Ferrimicrobium sp.: one gene and its partner. The protein of the gene in region 1 binds, or shares a complex with, the protein of each later gene. Links are inferred from orthologs where the notes say so. Each region holds a gene or a part of one and is shown on either strand. Other genes may lie near its edges.

Region 1 (10,073 bases):
CCGCCAAAAATAGGGAAGCCATCGAGCGGGTTACCAAGGATCTCCAACCTGATCGCTGGGATCGTTATGTATTTTCGCACTCGTACCTGGGTCTTGGTCTCGGGGTTGGGATCTTGGTCGCGCTTTTTGGGGTTGAGTTAGCCGTTGTTATTTCTGTTGTCCATCTGGTGCTTTACCTCACCTTGAGTGCTGCGGTGAATGCAATAGGCCATCGATTTGGCAAGAGGCCCTTCCAGAATTTGGCCACAAATAATCAGTGGCTTGCGCTCCTGACCTTCGGCGAAGGGCTGCATAATAATCATCATGAGCTTCCTACTGCGGCAAAACTGGCCTTTCACGCACCCCAGGTAGACCTTGGCTGGTATGTGATCAGATCGCTTGAGCGGCTTCACCTGGCAAAAGTTAGGACGCTCAAACGCGGTCTTGTCTGACCCTGACGGCGTCGCGCTACTGGTAACGTGAGCCGGCGTTGGTGCCGTCTCGACCAGGTCGGTGACAGCGTGTGGATGGGCGGATGCGTGGCTAGGCCCCTCGTGACGTTCCTTGTGCCCCAGGCGACACGTACCCTTTAGGTGCTAGCCAAATCAGTACTGGCGAAATGTACCCTCAAAGTAACATACTCCTCGGGAAGGGGCATCGTCGGTAGCTCGTTCGGGCACTGTTGGAGTCGTCGCCTCTACCCGTGCCGGTCTAGGCGTGTAGGAGTCGCCACCAACGGCTCGGCGGGGGTATCGCACCAGTGGTGACGATGGCAATGCGCTCGGTATGCATCGGCCAGCTGAGCACCAGATAGCCCGCGACCGCCCCTGCAGGGCGGCCGATCAAATGGGTCGCGCTGGTGAGATGGGCATGATAGGTGATCGCTTGCCCAGGCCACAGGGCTACTTTGAGTGAGCGGGTGAGGGTGAGGTCGACGGACGATCCCACGCGCCCTAGCCAAGGAATGCGAAGGGAACCAATCCGTTGGTGAGCCCTCACCCCGTCAATGTGGACAACGCCCGCCCCAACCTCATCTGCGAGTTGCTCAGCGATGCTTGCTGCATGATGGAGTGAGGCCGGCCCCTGTTGGTTGAGGACGACGGCGATCGCCGGGAAGGAGCCGGAGGGGGACTGCTCCTCGGTGGCGATAGCGGCACAGCCGCCAGACCAAATGGTGTAGCCCGACTTGATGCCAACCACGTTGGCTGTGCCAATTCGGGCGACAATGTTGGTCAGGGTGCCAACCAGTGGCAGCGTGACCGTATGCTCGTCGACGATCTGATCGAAGACGGCGTTGCGCATGTCCATCGCGGCGATGGTTGCGACGGCTTGGGCGGTGGCTTTGGTTGCCGGGTTGAAGCCACTCGCGTCAGCAAAGTGGGTGTTGGTGAGGTCCAAGCGAGTCGCGGTTTGGTTCATCTGTGCCACAAAGGAGCGTTGAGAGCCAGCGACCCAGGATGCGAGCAGTTGGGCGACGTTGTTGGCTGAACGTGTGAGGAGCGCCTGTAGCAGCTGATATTCGCTCAGCTGTTCCCCGGCGGTCACCTCGACCGAAGACTGGTCCTCGGCGACGTCATCGTAGTATTGTTGCTCGTCCGCGGAGGTCATGGTGAGGGTCGGTCCTTGCGAACCGATGGCCAGTGGATAGCGCTCTAAGACGAGATAGGCGGTCATCAACTTTGCCAGGCTCGCAATGGGCACCGGATGTTGATTGGGGGTTGACGCGAGAGCATTCGCGGCCAGCGAAGGGATGGCCACGGCGGCCTGCCCTTGGGTTGGCCAGTGGAACTCGGGCTGAGTGCCCGCTGCCACCAGCATGGTTGGCGGGTTGAGTGAGATCTTCAGCGGTGGGAGCGTCGCGTGCAAGCGAAACTCGAAGACGGTGCCGATGGTGAGGGCAAGAGCGCCCAAGGCGAGCATTGTGAGCAGAACCGTCCGGTGTCGTTGCAGGAAAGACGCATGCATTTGGGTGCCAAGGCTAGCATGCCCAACGATACGATTGGTGTCTCCTGGTTGTTGGTGAGCGTCGGGTCAATGGGCTAGCGTTACCGCGATGTGCGCCTGGTGGGTACCGAGGTTAAGACTTGTCCTCATTCGTATGACTAGAGTTGGGCCCATCGGGGTATGGTGGATCCATGGGAGAAGCCGACCCACAGAGGTCTCGCCGGTCAAGCTTCGATGGTCCGTCACTGGATCTGCGGCTCCTGCGCGCACGTGTCCTTGGCGATCTGCGACGAGGGAGCCTTGGTCGTGTTGACGTGTGTGATGCCGATAGACAACTTCTTGATGCTGCTGCGAGCTTTGGCGTTGTCTTGCGCGACGCGTGTCCGGTCTGTGATCAAGAGGCACTGCGTCACGTTGCGTACGGCTTTGGTAAAGGGCTGCCGGCCAGTGGCCAAGTGGTGGGTGGCCTGCTCAGCGACTCCTCGATGCTCGGCGTGAGCGACCTTAACGTATGCATTGTTGAGGTCTGTATGGCCTGTCGTTGGAACTTCCTCATCGAACGAAGGTTCAAGCGAACCAAATAGGCGAGCGGCGCGCCAAGGGTGCAGTGCAGCCGAACCTGAACCACTAGTCTGTCTTCGATCGATTCCTGTTGTAGGGGTCGTTGTATTGCTTTCCTGCTCCTTGCACCATCCTTTGGTGGTGTGGTCACTTGGCAGTGTTGTCATCTGACAGAGGAGTCCTGGTGAAGAGCCTGGTCCATAGGAGGTACCTTTGAGAACATATGAGCTAGCCCTGATTACTGACTCCTCGCTTGAGGAGGCGGTTCGTGATGGCGTGACTGAACGAGTCGAGTCGATTATCACGACCGCTGGTGGGTCGATTGGCGAGAAGGCGACGTGGGGACGTCGGACCCTCATCTATCCCATCGCTCACCATCTTGAGGGATTCTATTCATTCCACCGGTTTCAAGCTGAACCGGCGACGGTGACGGAACTCGATCGAGTTCTCTCTATTGCTGATGAGGTCCTCCGCTTCAAGATCGTTCGCCTTCCCGAGCGTGCGATAGAGTCAGGAAAGGCGCCGCTCCTCAAAGGAGCAGCGCGCTAAGACACGAGGACAGGAGAAAATATGTCCGCCGGAAATACTGTTACCTTGATTGGCAATCTCACCAAGGAGCCAGAACTTCGTTTCACGTCGCAGGGTTTGGCTCAGACCACATTTTCCATCGCCGTCAACCGGCGTCGGATGAATCAGCAAACGCAGGATTGGGAGGAGTCCACCTCCTTTTTTGAGGTAGTTTGCTGGCGTGAACTCGCTGAGAATGTGGCCGAGAGTCTCGAAAAGGGATCTCGTGCCGTTGTCACTGGCCGCCTTGAACAGCGGACATGGGAGACCCCCGATGGTGACAAGCGATCCAAGATACAGGTCATAGCCGATGAGGTTGGTCCTTCGCTTCGGTGGGCGACCGCCCAGGTGACCAAGGCAGATCGGCGTACCGGAGGCGCTGGCGACGGTGGTGGCCGTAACGTGGCACAAGCGAGTGTGCCTGAGCCGTCGATTGGAAGTTTTAACTACGATGAGGAGCCGTTTTAAAAATGGGTAAGAACGCGACGAAGAAGCGGCCGGTCCGCAAGGAGTCCGCTGATGCGCTCAAGAAATTTAAGAAAAAGCCATGTAGTTTTTGTCTGAGCAAGACTGAATGGATCGACTATAAGGACGTGGAGTTACTCCGTCGCTACATCAGCGATCGCGCTAAGATTCGCGCGCGTCGAGTCACCGGCAACTGTACGCAGCACCAGGCCGAGGTGGCCAATGCCATCAAGGTGGCGCGCGAATTGGCCTTATTACCATATCTTGCCCGACCGACCAACGACCGGGAGCGCGGTGCTGGCGGCGGTGGCCGCGGCCGCAACACTGACCGTCGTGTCCGTAATGAGGATGTCGATGACGTTGTCGATGTTGATGATGACACCCAAGAGGACGAGTCGCAAGAGGAGGAGGAGTAGGCATGGAGCTCATTCTCCGTCAACCAATCACCGGTCTCGGCCGACGAGGTGATCATGTCAGGGTCGCTGATGGGTACGCCCGCAACTATCTGCTCCCCAAAGGGTTGGCCCTGGTGGCCACACCAAAGGTAGCACAACAGGCAGAATCGATGCGCAAAGCCTCCGCCGAGAAGCATCAGCGCGAACTTGAGGCTGCATCAGAGCTGGCGTCGCAGCTGGTAGCCCTCGAGATCAGTGTTGCGAAGCGATCCTCACGAGATGGTAAGCTTTTTGGGTCCGTCACGACCGGCGAGATCGCTGAGAAGGTGACGGAACTCTCGGGTGTCAGCATCGATCGTCATCAGGTCAATATGTCGGAGCCAATCAAGACGACGGGGACCTTCTCCGTTCCGATCCGGCTGCATCCTGAGGTCGAAGTGGCGATCAACGTCGAAGTCATCGCCGAATCATAGACGAAGCATTCCATGGCGGCGCGTGAGTCGAGAGCGATTAGTGAGACTCGGGTACCGCCACATAGCGTAGAGGCTGAGGACTCGCTCGTTGGGGCGATGCTGCTCTCGCGTGATGCGATTAGCGAAGCGGTCGAACTTGTCAAAGAAGATGATTTTTTTCAGCCTTCGCTGCATCATATCTTCGCTGCACTATGGCAGCTCTACACCGCTGGGGATCCAACCGATGTGGTCTCTGTCTCGGATCAGCTCAAGCGTTCAGGGGTGCTCGAACAGGTAGGCGGGACGGAGAAGCTGTTGCTGCTACAGGCCTCGACGCCAGCCATTGCGAGCGCGGCACGCTACGCCCAGATTGTGCGTGACTACTCGCTCCTGCGACGGCTCATCGCTGCGGCCACCGAGATCGCTGAGCAGGCCTATGCCTCACCTAACGATGTCCAGGAGATTGTAGACTACGCAGAGGCACGCATCTTTGATGTCGCCAAAGGGAATAATACCGACAATGCGGTGGTCATCCGCGATGTCCTGTGGGAGGCGCTCGAAGAGCTTGAGGAGCTTTACGCCCAAGGTGGGAACCAGACCAAGACGGCTTCCACAGGCTTTAGGGATCTCGATGAGAAGCTCTCCGGGCTCCATCGGTCGAACCTGATCATCGTAGGTGCTCGCCCTGGTATGGGAAAGACCTCTTTTGCGCTATCGATGGCCTCGAAGGTGGCGGAGAACTCGGAGGACCCGGTGCTGATCTTCTCACTCGAGATGAGTCGCATCGAGATCGGCCAACGTCTGCTGGCGGGAGAAGCGAGAGTCGACTCGATGAAGATCCGTAGCGGGCGCCTCGTCGAGCGTGAGTGGGACCGTATCTCGCACGCTGCGGGCCGTTTGGCGGAGCGCAAGATCTTTATCGATGATGATCCCAATATCACCGTGTTGGATATCCGCGCGCGATCGCGTCGACTGAAGGCTAATGAGGGGCTCTCACTGGTGATGATCGACTACCTCCAGCTCATGTCGTCCAGAAAGAACGTGGAGTCACGTCAGGTTGAGGTCTCCGAGATCTCGCGAGGGCTTAAGCTTCTCGCTCGAGAGCTCGATGTGCCGGTGATTGCGCTCTCTCAGCTCTCTCGTAACTTGGAGAGTCGTTCGGATAAGCGGCCGTTGTTGGCCGATCTGCGGGAGTCAGGTTGTCTGGCTTGGGATACGCACGTTCAGCTAGACGACGGCACCACGGAGACAATTGGGATGCTGTGGGCCAAAGGCACCCAGCAGTTTGGGCTGTTGTCCGCGACGCCAGGGGCCGAACCGTTGCATTCGGTTGCCAAACGAGTGGTTGCCACTGGGGTCAAACCACTGGTCCGGATTGAGTTCGATGACGGCACCCACCTCGATGCCACCACCAATCATCCTCTCGCGACCCCGCAAGGATTTGTGCGTGTCAAGGCGCTGAAAGTCGGCGATCGGGTGATCGCTCTCGATGAGCGAGCGGCCACGATAACGAAGGTGATCGTTGCTCTTGCACCGTTACCGCCGGAGTTGGTCTTTGATATCGAGGTGCTCGAGAGTCACTGTTTCTACGCGAACGGTGCACTCGTGCATAACTCGCTGGAGCAGGACGCGGATATCGTCATGTTTATCTATCGAGATGAGGCGTATCGTCCGGACAGCCCTGACCGTGGTGTCGCTGAGATTATCATCGCAAAGCACCGCAGCGGCCCTGTGGGAACGGTACATCTCGCCTTTATGGAGAACTGGGCGCTTTTCGCCGATATCGCGCAAGGATAGGCGACCCGGTGGCGCTATGGACTACGCTGCGGGACTGTGTGATGCGCGCCGGTTGATCAGTTGCAGGCCTGGTGCTGGCCGATACGGTCTTGGTTGATACGGTCTTGGCCGATGCGGTGCTGGCGTTCACTCGTCGTCCTCGCTATGGCAGGGCGCAGCGTGGTGCTTGGGGCCTGTCCATCTCCGAACGCAGAACCGGTCAACAGCTCGGAGAGTGAGTAGATGAGCAGAATCGCAAAGCCAAACTGAAAGAGCACCTCGCCAGGCATCAAGACGTTGATGCCGTTGTCGGGCAGTGAGAACATCGCTAGGAGACCACCGACAAACTGGATGACGATCATTGCCCAGTTCAGCCAGCTATGGACGTAGCGCAGCGTAATCCAGATGGAAAGGCCGAGCTGGACCAAGAAGAGGGCAGCCCCAAAGGTCATGTGCGCCCAATTAAAAAAGGTGTTCCAGGTGTAGGGGGTGAGCATGACGCCGGCCATCAGGATCCCAATCGCAAAAAAAGCTGCCCTCACGGTAGCCAACGGTTGGACCCCGCGAGGCAAGTGGTTGCCCAGGTGTACGACCAGCCAAATACAGATCAAGAAGCCGATCGCCAGCGGGAAGAAGGTCGCAAGGTGAACGAGGTAGTAACTGATGCCGTAGACGTTGACTTCGTAAGTTGGCAAGATGATGCCATCGACCAGAAGGGCGCCAAAGAGAGCAAGGTAGGCGGCCATCAGAACTTTGATCGCGTGCTCTCTCATCGTACCTCCTGTCCTTGGGTCTACAACCCCACGTCCTCGCCCCCCGTATCTAATTGTACTATACAACCACTATACCACAAGCAAGCGACTGGTGTCATTTACGCGCGGTGAGCGAGTCGGCTGGGGAGCATGAGAGCTGCCATGCGGCCATAACTTGGCAACGTGGCGACCTCGGCTAGACTGGCGTTCCGGAGGATGCTACTTGAGAGTCATTTGGGAGAGGTTGAGAACTGAGGATCGAGTCCTCTCGGTCTGCGTGGTAGCTATCGCGATCACCCTGTTCCTTCCTTGGCATACGTACGCGATTCTGAGCATCACTGGTACGACCGATGGCTTTCATAGTTGGGGATTCCTGACGGCGCTTGGAGTGCTGTTGCTCGCATTTGTGCTCACCTCAGATGGCGAGTTCTTTACTCGGCACACCCCTCGGATATCGCTTGGTTCGTGGAGGGTGATCGGGGCGGCGTTGATGTTCGGTGGGGCTGCGCTGTACCTGACGATTGGACCTGGATCGTATCACTCGACTGAGGTTCCGGTGGCGTATGGGCCCTCCTACGGGGTTTATTTGGCATTCTTAATAGGGTTGGCGGCGTTGTTGTTGACGTTCCGCCAGGGAAGGAAATCGATATCTTGAAGAAGTTGCTTTTAGCGATCCCTCTAGGGGGACTTTTACTCGCAGCCTGCGGCTCGACCAGTACGAGCAATCCGGTGAGTGCCGGTGCGGCGACGTTAACGAACCAGGAGGTTCACTTCTGTTTCGTCACCCAGGCCACGAGTGGCGCTGATAGCACGCAGCTTCAGGGTTGTGGCGATCAGAACTACGACGCCCACCTCGCCTCGGCAAACCTGACAAGTTCAGTCAGTCTCTCTGGCCAGAGCCAGAGCGAGAAGGTTGGAGTGGAACGTATCGGCACGACCGAGTGGGTCTACTTCAAGAAGAAGTGGTACGCGCAGAAGGAGCCATTCCCAGCATCATCGCCAGGTTCGATCTCTTCGCTGCTGCGCGCCACGCCGAGCGTAAAGAAGGTTGCAGGTATCAAAGTCCTGGGGCAGTCGACCACCGGTTACCAGGGAGTCTTTACCGCCGCTGACTTCAAGGCGCATAAGAAGGCGCTCACTTCGTCGATGGCGACCTCGTTAACTGGCCTCAAGAGCGATACCTTCACCGCGTATGTCAATAACAAAGGCCAGGTTGTTCAAGTGAACCAGACGGAGTTGGTGACCTCGTCGAGCACGAAGGTAACAGTAACCTCCACCGTTCAGTTCTCCCACTTTGGCGAGAAGGTAGCGATCAAAAAGCCGTCTGCGAGCGAGATCTCGAAGGGTTCACCGACCTAGGCGATTGAGTCGTAGCGCAAGTCCTGAGAGCAGCGTCGAGCCGAGGACGACGGCCATGAGAATGGCGTAGTCGGTGTTGGACAAGACGCCTGACTGCAAGAAGACGAGGGCCATAGCGATGGTGACCTCGCCCCTGGCGAGCATGCCTGCCCCTACAGCTATTCGTACGTGGAGGTCTCCTGGGGTAGCGGCGCCAATGGCAAGACGAGAGATGAGCAGCGCGACCAGGATCAGGCTTGCGGATAGGAGAACGTTGGCATAAACGAGCAGCGGTAGTCGGATGTCGTAGCCCGCGACCATGAAGAACACGGTTGGTAGTAGTCGCTCCAGGAAGGGCAACCAACGTCTGGCGGGTGCCCCAAGGTGAGCGGCGATTTCGTGACCATCGAAGACGCCAAGCAAGGCAGCGGAGACGCCACTGATGACCCCACCGATGGTGAGCACCACAACTTTCGTGAAGATCAAGGCACTCGCCTTTGGCCGTATGAGGAGCATGGCACCCACAATCACGAGGGAGGCCGCCAAGGCGATGGTTGGGCTACCGGTCAGGCCAAAGGTAGCACCGGCCGCAAACAGTGGTGCGAGCACCAAGAGAGCGATGCCAAAAAAGTCGTCGGCGACGGCGGCGGAGATGATGATCGGATAACCACTGCCCTCACCGGTTCCATGGGGTCGCAGCAGCCGTGCCGCGATACCCGCCGACGTGGGAATCGCGCTCAGGATGAGGGCAAGTTCCGCTAACCCGGCTGATCGCTGCCAAGCCAGCATGGCAAAGCCAAGAGCGCCCAAAACGGTTGCGCCGATTGAGGCTAAGCCCAATCCTCGTGGCGTGAGCGGGCGGTGGCCGAGATCGGCGAGCTCTACTCCAACGCCAAAGAGCAGTGCGAAGAGACCGATGTAGGCGACGATGCTCAAGCTCGCCGCATTCGCGTTGGCTCCAAGTGTGGATCGCATGAGTGCACCGACCACCAGGAGCACGATGGGCTCAGGGATGCGAAGCCAGCGCTGTGGGATCGTGCCAATGACGAGACCCACCACCACGATCATCACCGTCTCGGTCACCCGGCCTAACTCGCTTTCCCTTGGTGTCTACTGAGTGCTGAACTCCGCCGTCGTGACTGCGGAGGGCTTATTCCCCACCACTCCGGTTTAGCCTAGTAGCCATGTTGGTTGTGGGAAAGTTGTTGCGCGGTGTCGCAGTGGTCGGTGTGCTCGGGGTCGTGCTTTCGGCGTGTCACTTTTCGAATGGAGATTACGGGCCGGCTTCTGCTGGGGCGTCGCTGCCGCCGACGAATGGGCCGGCCGGTGCATCGAGTTCAGGTAATAGCGCGACGGCCAAGCTCCTCGGTGGTGGTCTTACTGTACCGAAGACGGCGTCGACCTATGACGGAGCAGGATTTCCGATCCCGGACTATGGGCCGGTAAGCTACCATAACTACGTCAACGGTGATCCAAAGTACCCCGCGACGATTGGTGTGAGAAACACGGCGTATGGGCAGATCCTGACGACCGAGAGCGGATATACCCTCTACGTCAGGTTGGGCGATGAGTTCCGAGACAGCAAGTGTTTTAAGATCTGCCTCGATGCCTTCCCTCCGGAGCTCACCAACGGTGCTCCACAGGCGGCGCCGGGTATCCTGGCTGCGGACCTTGGTGTCCTAACCGCGAATAACTCGTGGGAACAGGTCTCTTACGGAGGACGGCCCCTCTATCGATATCGGCTCGATACTAAGCCGGGCGAGATCAACGCAGAAGGCAAGGGGGGAATCTGGTACGTGGTCGGGGTCAATGGCCTCCCGATCACCAAACCCCTCGCTAAGTCC
Region 2 (10,061 bases), on another replicon or contig:
GGGCAAGGTCCGAGCTAACCAATCGTGGGGGGTATGGGTTACGGGGGTGTTTGTCTGAGCCATCTTGATAGTGATCCTTCCTGTGATAGCGATGCTGGAGTAACATGACAACTATTTGTAATGTTAGTGCTCACGCCGGAAAGGAACCTGGGGTCTTTTGGCCTACAGCTCACGGACAAAGGACCGATTCCCTAGCGATCTAAGCGCTTGAAATGCCACAGCTTGAGACCGAGAGGATGTGTCGGGAGCGGCCATGAGGCCCCAAGGGGGTTGCCATCCTCTTGGTTTTTCGTAGATCGCTATAGTGCGCCAACGCCGGACGCTATAGTGCGCCAACGCCGGACGCTATGGTGCGCCGGTATCGATCACTATCGTGGTCCTGTCAACTCCTTGCTCAAGGCGAGGTTGGCGTATCTGGCAAGGTCGATCAGCCCTGTGTGCTGAGGCTGTTTGATGGGCGGCGACCCAGGGTCATGAGGATCGGGTATCGGAGTACTCGAAGGCGCCATTGCCCGTAGCCCGGCGACCCAGCCGACGGCGTCGCTGGCCTTGGTTGTGGAAAGGAGAAGAGTTCCTCTGTAGAGCATGGTGGCGCTAAGCTCGATGAGGGAGTGCGTTGCTCGATGAGGAGTACGTTTCGGAGGGCCATGGAGTTTCGCAGTGCAATGATAGGTCGTTGGAGCGGCGAGGGAGCGGGTTGGTACCCGACCATCGCTGATTTTGACTTCCATGAGACGGTCGAGGTGGCTGATCTTGGCCGACCTTTTTTGACCTATCGACAGATGACTAAGGCCAGTGATGGCTCACCATTACATACAGAAGTCGGTTACCTACGGTTCGTGGGAGAACGCCAAGCAGAGCTTGTGGTTGCACAACCGACCGGCATCAGTGAGGTGCTAACCGGGTGGATCGAGGACCGCGCTGCTGGCTATCGCCTCGCGTTGGACTCGACTCAGGTAGGACATACCCCGACCTCGAAACCAGTTGCGGCCACGAGACGGATCTTTCTTCTTGAGGGGGATGTGCTGGACGTGGAGTTTTGGATGGAGGCGGTCGGCCAACCGATGCAGCAGCATCTACGATCACGGCTCCGGCGAGACCCATGATCGAGGGCATCGATCCGACCAAGATTCCTGTCCATGTAGGGTGCGTGATGGACGGGAACGGCCGTTGGGCTGAGCAGTTTGGTCTCCCACGTACTGAGGGGCACGCGGCGGGGGAAGAGGCTCTGCTTGATACGGTGTATGGCGCGCTTGATCTAGGGATCTCTTGGCTCACCGTCTATGCGTTTTCAACGGAGAACTGGCGACGACCTAGTGATGAAGTACGTTTCTTAATGAATTTTAACCGAGGCCTCCTTCGTCGACGGCGGGACGAGTTGAACGACCTCGGTGTGCGGGTTCGCTTCATTGGAAGACGAAACTGGAGGGTGCCACGCTCGGTTCTGCGCGAAATGGATCGGGCGGAGGAGCTCACCCAAGCGAACTCGACGCTCACCCTGACGATGGCCTTTAACTATGGTGGGCGAGCGGAGATCGTCGATGCGGTACAGTCGATTGTGGCTGCGGGTTATCGTCCCAGCCAGGTTAACGATGCTCTCATCGCCAGCTATCTGTACCAGCCGGAGATGCCGGATCCGGACCTTGTGGTCCGTACCTCGGGCGAGTATCGTATCTCGAACTTTTTGCTCTGGCAGTTGGCCTATTCAGAGCTTGTCTTTGTAGACGAGTATTGGCCTGACTTTCGTCGAGAACACCTGTTTGAGGCGGTGCGTCTCTACCAAGGGCGTTCACGCCGTTACGGGGGAGTGAAGGAGCCACGTCGTCGATGAAGATAGTGTATGTGATCGCGCGGATTCTGGCATGGTTGATCGGTCTTGGGTTGCTGTTTCTGGCGGTCGCCGCCATTCGAGGTGGCGCGGCACAACTTGGGAGTTTGATGATTCTCGTGGTGGTGCTGATCGGCCTGTTGGTGCTTGGCGGGCGTCGGCAGCGCTTTCGTAATCGATGAAGTCCTACACAGATCGAGCCGTGGTGATCCGCACCTGGCCACTCGGAGAGTCAGATCGAATTGTGACTCTCTTTACCCGCGAACACGGTAAGGTTCGGGCGGTCGCTAAGGGGGTGCGGAGTGCTAAGAGTCGTATCTCAGGTTTAATCCAGCCGACCAGCGAGCTCGATCTGCTGCTCTATCGCGGACGGGAGTTGGACGTCATCCAACAGGCGTCACTCGTGCAGGCGCATCTCGCTCGCGTCGGGGTTGAGCCGAGCCAATTTGGCTCGGCATTGGAGTGGCTTGAGGCGATCGACAGTCTCACCCTTGATCGGCATCCCGATCCGGTTATCTACGAGCTGATGAACCGTGGCCTACGCCTCATGGGGGATGAACCTGGCCCATTCTTGTTGGGTGCGCTGCTGGTACGACTACTCGATATCGAGGGTTATGCCCCGAACCTCACCGTGTGCGGACTCTGTGGTGCCCCTGGTTCTTTCGCAGCTTTTGACTTCGCTAGTTCTGCTCCTAGATGTTCTGGCTGTGGTGGGGAACCTGTTGGATCCGAGATCTTGGCGAAGGCGGCATCGATTCTCGCCCATCGTGTCAGTGAGGTACTCACCGACAAGGACGCTCGAGGTGGGCGGGAGTTTGAAGCGTTTGCTATTCGATTGGTCAAGGAGGTGGTAGGTAGAGGTCTGCGTTCCACCGGTGTGGTAGCCTCCCTGCTCGAGCCCCAGGCCACCCAAAATCAGCCTTCCTAAGCCTCGATAACCAGTTGGGGAGGCTCCTCCTACTACAATCCCGATATGCCTGATCTTGATCGAATGGAAGCCATTGTCAGCCTCGCAAAACAACGGGGGTTTATCTTTCCCTCGGCCGAGATCTATGGTGGATTCCGATCGACCTATGACTACGGACCGCTTGGAGCGCTCATGCTGCGCAACGTCCGCGAAGCGTGGTGGAACTTCATGGTCCAGCAGCGTCCGAACGTGGTGGGGATCGAAGCGGCCATACTATCGAGCCCAAAGATCTGGGAGGCTTCGGGGCACTTAGCGGGTTTCACGGATCCACTTGTCGATTGTCGCACGTGCGGTTCACGGTGGAGAGAGGACCAGATCGAGGGCGTATGCCCTAGTTGTGGATCTACGGATCTCACCGAGGCGCGTGACTTTAATCTGATGTTTCGGACCTTTGTCGGTCCTGTCGCCGATGATGCCTCGGTAGCCTACCTACGGCCCGAGACCGCGCAAGGAATGTTTGTGAATTTTCCGTTGGTGCAGCGAGCGCTTCGGCTCAAGCCACCTTTTGGGATCGCCCAACTCGGTAAGTCATTCCGCAATGAGATCACTCCCGGCAACTTTGTCTTTCGAACGCGCGAATTTGATCAGATGGAGATGGAGTTCTTTACCCCGCCGGAACTCGCTGACCGATACTTCCAGTATTGGACCACAGAGCGTTACGAATGGTACCGTACCCTTGGGATTCCAGCAGACGAGCTGCGCTTACGACCACATGATCCCGATGAGCTTTCTCACTACTCGAAGGGCACCGTCGACATTGAGTATCGGTTTCCGTGGGGCTTTGGCGAACTTGAGGGGATTGCGAATCGTGGAAGCTACGATCTCAACGCCCATGCGACGCATTCTGGCACGGATATGACCTACTTCGACCCGCAGACCAATGAGCGCTATCTGCCCAACGTCATCGAACCCGCCGGAGGGGTGACGCGAGCGATGATGGCCTTCTTGCTCTCAGCCTTCGACCGAGACGAGGTAGGCGGCGAGGAACGTACCGTCTTGCGCTTGTCGCCCTTCCTTGCTCCGTATACGGTTGCGGTGTTGCCATTGTCACGAAAGCCTGAACTCCAGGGGGCAGCAGATGCAGTCTTCGCGAGCTTAGCTAGTGCGTTCAGTTGTGATTTTGATGTGACCCAGTCGATTGGACGTCGCTATCGCCGACAGGATGAGATCGGTACGCCATTCTGTGTCACCGTTGATTTCGATACCCTCGATGACAAGGCGGTGACGGTACGAGATCGTGATACGACTGAGCAAGTGCGTATTCCAATGACTGAGGTTACGCGCTATCTTCAGGAACGGCTGGACTCCACGGCTCGCCCTGTCGCCACACCCTTTGGTTAGGTGGTCGGGGTATCTGGCTATACTCTTGGCATACCTCGGCAACGTCGCTGACAGGTAAGAAACCGCCACAAGCGGGCAGGGACAGACTGGAGCGATCAGGCGGAGGGAGAACAGCCCGATCGTCGCGCTTCCAGGGCAGGCAGATGGTAAGGAGACGACCGTGCAGTTTGTGTTCTCATTCGATTATCCCCATGAGGTAGCACCGATGAATCTCAAGCACTTGCTTGGAGGTAAGGGTGCCAATTTGGCGGAGATGACCTCGGTGCTGAAACTTCCAGTACCGCATGGCTTTACCATCTCGACTGACGCGTGTCGTGCGTATATCGACGAGGGTTGGCCAGACGGACTGACGGTCGAAGTTGACCGCGCACTGGCCGAACTCGAGGAGCTAATGGGCAAGCGTCTCGGTGATCCAGGCGATCCGCTGCTAGTGTCGGTGCGATCGGGAGCGCAGTTCTCCATGCCAGGGATGATGGATACGGTGCTAAACCTTGGGCTCAATGATGTCTCCGTGGAGGGTTTGGCAGCACTGACCAACGATCCTCGGTTCGCCTACGACTCCTATCGCCGTTTTATCGCGATGTATGCCCGAATTGTGCAAGGTATTGAATCGGACGAGTTTGATCGATTGCTTGATGCCGCCAAGGAGTTATCGGGGGTCGACTCCGATGGTGAGATTCCAGCGGAGCTGCTCCGGTACCTGGTTGGCGCCTATAAGGAGATTGTTGCTCAGGAGACCGGAAGCCCATTCCCTCAGGATCCAAAGGTGCAGATTCGAGGCGCCATTGAGGCGGTTTTTGGTTCGTGGAACGGACCGCGAGCGATCGCCTATCGTGAACGGGAGGGTATCGACCATCGTCTTGGAACGGCGGTCAATGTCCAAGCGATGGTCTTTGGTAATCGGGATGATAACTCCGGAACGGGTGTCGGCTTCACCCGCGACCCCGCAACTGGAGAACAAGGCGTTTATGGCGACTTTTTAGTGAATGCCCAGGGAGAGGACGTTGTCGCCGGTGTCCGCATAACTGAACCGCTCGCAGAGTTGGAGACCCATTTCCCTGAGGTGTTCCATGAGCTCATGGATATCTTCGAACGCCTTGAGTTGCACTATCGAGATATGTGTGACGTGGAGTTCACCGTCGAACAGGGCAAGCTTTGGATGCTACAGACACGAGTCGGCAAGCGAACCGGTATCGCGGCTTTGCGTATGGCGGTGGCCATGACGAGCGATACCGGGATCAAGCTGACCCGTGAGGAAGCGCTGTTGCGCATCTCTCCTGATCATCTTGACCAGATGTTACACCCACAGTTCGCGACCACGAAGTTCGAGGTCCTCACGACTGGTCTTGGAGCCTCTCCCGGAGCGGCAGTGGGGAAGGTGTACTTTACCTCTGATGATGCAGTGCGTGCCCACGAACGGGGTGAGGAGGTCATCTTGGTACGCAAGGAGACCTCGCCTGATGACGTCCACGGCATGTTGGCCGCTAATGGCATCCTGACGAGCCGTGGAGGTTTGGTTTCGCACGCCGCCGTGGTTGCTCGAGGTTGGGGAAAACCTGCTGTCGTGGGTGCCGATCAACTGATCTTCGAAAATGGCTTTGCAAAGATTGAGGACGTTGAGCTGCACGAAGGAGATGAGATCTCGATCGATGGTTCAACGGGGACGGTAACGCTTGGACGACTGCCACTTGAGGCAGCTGAGCCACCGCAGGAGCTCGAGCTCCTCCTCGAGTGGGCTGACCAGCTCTCTGCTGGCCATATGAGCGTACGGGCGAATGCGGATTCGGGCCCCGATGCTGAGGTAGCTCGCCGCTTTGGTGCCAAGGGTATTGGTCTTTGTCGCACTGAACACATGTTTCTTGCTGAGGACCGATTGCCCATCGTTCGTCGAATGATCTTGGCAGACACCCCGGCTGATGAGGAGCGGGCGCTTGAAGAACTTCGCGTGGCCCAACGGGAGGACTTCCTCCAAATTTTGCGTGCCATGGATGGTCTGCCGGTAACGGTGCGACTCCTTGATCCGCCACTCCATGAGTTCTTGCCAGATATCGATGCGCTCCTTATCAAGGAGAGCAATCAGACGTTGACCGAGGAGGATGCAAAACTTCTAGAGGCAGCCAAGACATGGCGAGAGTTCAACCCTATGCTGGGTGTGCGAGGTGTGCGCCTGGGGGTACTCAAGCCAGGGCTGTACACGATGCAGGTGCGCGCACTGCTCGAGGCGGCAATGGACCTGAAGCGCTCAGGTGGTGAGCCACACGTCGAGGTGATGATCCCCTTGACGATCTCCAAGGCAGAACTAGCCTATGCCCACGCGTGGGTGGAGGTGGCGCTGGCAGAACTCGGTGCTGATGACGGGCTCGATGTGCTCTTTGGAACGATGATCGAGACACCACGGGCGGCACTTTTGGCGATGGAGATCGCTGAGATCGCTGAGTTCTTCTCGTTTGGCACCAATGATCTCACGCAGTTGACCTATGGTTTCTCTAGGGATGACGTGGAGGGTAAGTTGATGCCGATCTATCTTGCCCAGGGATTGCTTCCCTCTAACCCCTTTAAGGTGGTCGACGCCGAAGGGGTCATTGAGCTTGTCAACATCGCAGCGAAGCGGGGACGATCGACGAGGCCTGATATCAAGCTAGGTGTCTGCGGCGAGCACGGTGGTGATCCTGATTCAATTGCCAGTTTTGTCAAGATCGGGCTCGACTATGTGAGTTGTTCCCCGTATCGGGTGCCGATTGCGCGCCTTGCTGTTGCTCAGTCACTGATCCGCGAGGGTGCTAGCCTATAGAAGGAAGTACGTGAGGAAGGAGCTCGTAGAGTGGGCTACTCTGAGCTTGATATTCGGCGTGTCCTGGATGCTACCGATATCGTTACCCTCATCGGTGCTTCGGTGGCGCTCAAGCGTGTCGGTCGCCGCTACGTAGGATTGTGTCCCTTCCACCAAGAACGATCGGGTTCCTTCTCGGTCAACGGCGAGGACGGCGTCTATTACTGTTTTGGTTGCCATGCCAAAGGTGATGCCATCACCTTTGTCCGGGAGACCCAAGGGATCGATTTTGTCGATGCGCTCGAGTACCTTGCAGATCGTGCACATGTGACGATCGAGCAGGCGACGAGTACGCCGACGGATCGTAACGTCAAAACCCGACTCTATGACGGGTATGAGCGACTCGCGCAGTGGTATCAGGCACAGCTTGGTGATCCGCTTCGTGGCGAGGCAGCTCGTGCCTATCTCGATAAGCGCGGGATCTCTCCGGAGTCCATTCGTGCCTTTGGGATTGGGCTCTCTCCCATGCGGGTGCAACTGCCCTTCGCGCGTCTTGGTATCGAGTTGGGTGATTGGGAGGAAGGTGGTTTCGGTTACCGTGACCAGCAGGGCACGCTCGTCGATCACATGCATGGCCGGATTGTTTTTCCCATCAGAGATACGACCGGCCGGGTAGTCGCCTTTGGTGGGCGGATTCTTCCTGAGGAGTTGGAACGACTCGATGGCAAGGCGGCGAAGTACAAGAACTCATCGGAATCACCGGTCTATCGTAAGCGGCGCACCCTTTATAACTTGGACCGAGCGCGTTCCGCAATCGTGGAGAAGGGTGTGGTGATTGTCTGTGAGGGCTACACCGATGTTATCGCGCTCGATCAGATCGGGATTTCCAATGTGGTGGCAACCTGTGGCACCGCCTTCTCGGAGGAGCATCTCGATGTCTTGCGACGTTTTGCGCGTCGCATCACCCTCTTTTTTGATGCAGATGCCGCTGGACAGAACGCTGCCGAGCGTCTCTGGGGTGAGGAGGAGAGTCGTGGTGTGGTCTTTGACGTGGTCACGCTTCCGGATAATCTCGATCCGGCCGATGCAGCGGTGAAGGATCCGGGCCTGGTGGAGGAGTCCCTTCGTCGCGCTGTCCCGATCACCCGTTTTCGACTTGAGCGTCTGTTGGGAAGCGGGGATCTCGGCTCCACCGAGGATCGTTCACGTGTGGCGAAGCAGGCGATCGCGATGATTGAGCGGCATCCCAACCACCTGATTCGTGGAGAGTACGTGGCTCTGATCGCTGATCGAACAGGCTTCTCTGTCAACGAGCTGATGGTACAGCTGCCAAAAGGGGCACGTTCTCGAGTCGTCGACGAGCAGGCTGGAGAAGCAGTAGTGCTGGACCGACCTGCGATTGAGGCGCTTCGGCTCTTGGTCCACGACCCTGCGGGGCTGGACGGAATTGTCGTCGCTGAGCTCTTCCGTGACCCCACACACCGACGGATCGTGAAGGCAATTCATGGTACCACTTCGCTATGGGAGGTGCAACAGCGGCTAGGAGAGGTAGCATCCGAGACGATGCTGCAGCTCTTTTTTCGGCTGGCTAGCGAACAGCCGGAGAGTGACAACAGTGCTGATGTGATAGCCACACTCGTGCTACGAGAATCCAAGCTCGAACTTGCGAAGTTGACGCGTTCTTTACGGGTCTCAGCAAGAGAGTTGACCGCGTTGATTGCGGAGGTCCCGAGGGTGCGACTTTTGATCGAGGAGCTTCAGGGGGACCGAACCAGGATGGAGCCTTGTGGCGAGCTAATCAATTGGTTGGTCTCCATGCGTTCACATGTCGGTGGGGAAGTGGAGATAGATCTTTCAGCCAACCCTCTGAACAGGCGCCCAGTTCTCGAGGATTACTAGGTGACAGACGGTCATAAGAAAACAGCGACACCTTCTGGCAGGTCCAAGTCGGTGGAGACATTCCCAGTAGTTGACGAGGTGAGTACTGAAAAGTTGGATCCTCCGATGAGCGTCGTGGATGCTGATGCCACTCTATCACGAGCTCCAGCAAGCGGGACCACCGATGATGATGATGCTGTTGTGTCGACGACGCCGAAGTCGGTGAGCAGCAGGCGTACCTCGGCGAAGGGGAGACGCGATAGTCAAGCGGCTGCGAGGGAGTCTATGCAGGTTATTAGGGCGGGTTTCACGATCAAGGAGGCCGACGACTTCTTGGCCTCGTTGTCGGGTGCAGCATTGCTCTCACGAGACGAGGAGGTTCAGTTAAGCGCCATTGTGCAAGAGCTCCAAGGTCGTGATCAGCGCACCCGCGAGGAAGAACGGGTCTTGGCCGCTGCTAAGGAGCGGTTTGTCTCATCGAACTTGCGTCTTGTCGCCTCCATCGCACGACGTATGCACGGAGGGGCCGTGCCGCTTGAGGATCTTATCCAAGAGGGCAATATCGGTCTGATGCGAGCAGTGGAACTCTATGACGGCCGTAAGGGATTTCGTTTCTCGACCTATGCCACCTGGTGGATACGACAAGCCATCTCACAAGCGATAGGGGAGTTCCGCAATGAGATTAGTTTGCCGCGATCCCTGCAACAGGATTTTCAGCGGATTCAGCAGATTCGGCTCGACCTGCAGCAGAAATTTGGTCGTGAGCCGCGACTTGAGGAGGTCGCCGATGCTTGTGGTCTCGAACTCTTCAGAGTTGAGGAAATTCTGATGTACGCACAATCGGTATTATCGCTTGAGGCGAGTCCCACGACTGATAGCGGTTCGGAGGCTGTGCTGGGTGATGCGGTACCGGATCGGTCAAGTCCGCCGATTGAGGAGACCGTCACATCTCAGGATCTTGGGCGAATCGTGCAACTTGTCCTCGATCAGCTTGAGGAACGAGAACGAGCGATCCTCGTGTATCGTTTCGGACTCAACGGAGAGGAGCCGCACTCTATTGAGCAAGCGTCGGATCGCTTTGGCGTCTCGAGAGAGAGGGTCCGCCAAGTGGAGGCACGCGCGATCTCTCGGCTGCGCCGTAATGAGTCGACGCAAGCTCTCAAGGAGGTCCTCCGCGACGGTTAGGACGTTGGCGCGCGCCATGGCCGGTTGCCTGGATTGGCCTGCTAGATTGTGTAGTCTATTCCGGGGTAGCTCAATCGGCAGAGCACGCGGCT

The links.
Region 2: the proteins of dnaB (region 1) and dnaG are in contact, whole or in part, in a crystal structure (PDB 2R6A), measured with the Geobacillus stearothermophilus proteins. The link is inferred for Ferrimicrobium sp. from one-to-one orthologs. Residues at the interface, in WP_033016901.1 of Geobacillus stearothermophilus: Ser13, Glu15, Ala16, Gln18, Glu91, Leu92, Asp94, Ala95, Val96, Pro97, Thr98, Ala99, Ala100, Asn101, Tyr104, Tyr105, Ile108; in WP_049624496.1 of Geobacillus stearothermophilus: Lys456, Leu457, Leu458, Pro459, Ala460, Asn463, Ala464, Leu467, Leu535, Leu536, Ile537, Ala538, Gln544, Glu545, Asp548, Tyr549, His552.

The regions. Positions count from the first base shown.
Region 1 is NZ_DAHXOI010000023.1:8,301-18,373, forward strand. What follows is about bases 3,814-6,778. They hold dnaB (replicative DNA helicase), read left to right. Parts: upstream 3,814-4,396; coding sequence 4,397-6,160; downstream 6,161-6,778. Other genes in these bases: rplI (50S ribosomal protein L9), read left to right, coding at 3,935-4,384; M7Q83_RS11615 (hypothetical protein), read right to left, coding at 6,217-6,778. Also shown: M7Q83_RS11575 (fatty acid desaturase), read left to right, coding at 1-431; M7Q83_RS11580 (hypothetical protein), read right to left, coding at 691-1,944; M7Q83_RS11585 (DUF5318 family protein), read left to right, coding at 2,115-2,507; rpsF (30S ribosomal protein S6), read left to right, coding at 2,698-3,033; ssb (single-stranded DNA-binding protein), read left to right, coding at 3,055-3,519; more of M7Q83_RS11615, read right to left, coding at 6,779-6,912; M7Q83_RS11620 (hypothetical protein), read left to right, coding at 7,115-7,546; M7Q83_RS11625 (hypothetical protein), read left to right, coding at 7,543-8,250; M7Q83_RS11630 (cation:proton antiporter), read right to left, coding at 8,239-9,312; M7Q83_RS11635 (hypothetical protein), read left to right, coding at 9,414-10,073. UniProt on the Escherichia coli protein: The main replicative DNA helicase, it participates in initiation and elongation during chromosome replication. Travels ahead of the DNA replisome, separating dsDNA into templates for DNA synthesis.
Region 2 is NZ_DAHXOI010000010.1:80,709-90,769, forward strand. The notes cover bases 6,429-9,381. They hold dnaG (DNA primase), read left to right. Parts: upstream 6,429-6,957; coding sequence 6,958-8,805; downstream 8,806-9,381. Other genes in these bases: ppdK (pyruvate, phosphate dikinase), read left to right, coding at 6,429-6,927; M7Q83_RS08470 (sigma-70 family RNA polymerase sigma factor), read left to right, coding at 8,911-9,381. Outside these bases: M7Q83_RS08430 (hypothetical protein), read right to left, coding at 1-63; M7Q83_RS08435 (FABP family protein), read left to right, coding at 624-1,106; uppS (polyprenyl diphosphate synthase), read left to right, coding at 1,103-1,831; M7Q83_RS08445 (hypothetical protein), read left to right, coding at 1,828-2,010; DNA repair protein RecO, read left to right, coding at 2,007-2,756; M7Q83_RS08455 (glycine--tRNA ligase), read left to right, coding at 2,802-4,136; more of ppdK, read left to right, coding at 4,297-6,428; more of M7Q83_RS08470, read left to right, coding at 9,382-9,969. UniProt on the Escherichia coli protein: RNA polymerase that catalyzes the synthesis of short RNA molecules used as primers for DNA polymerase during DNA replication.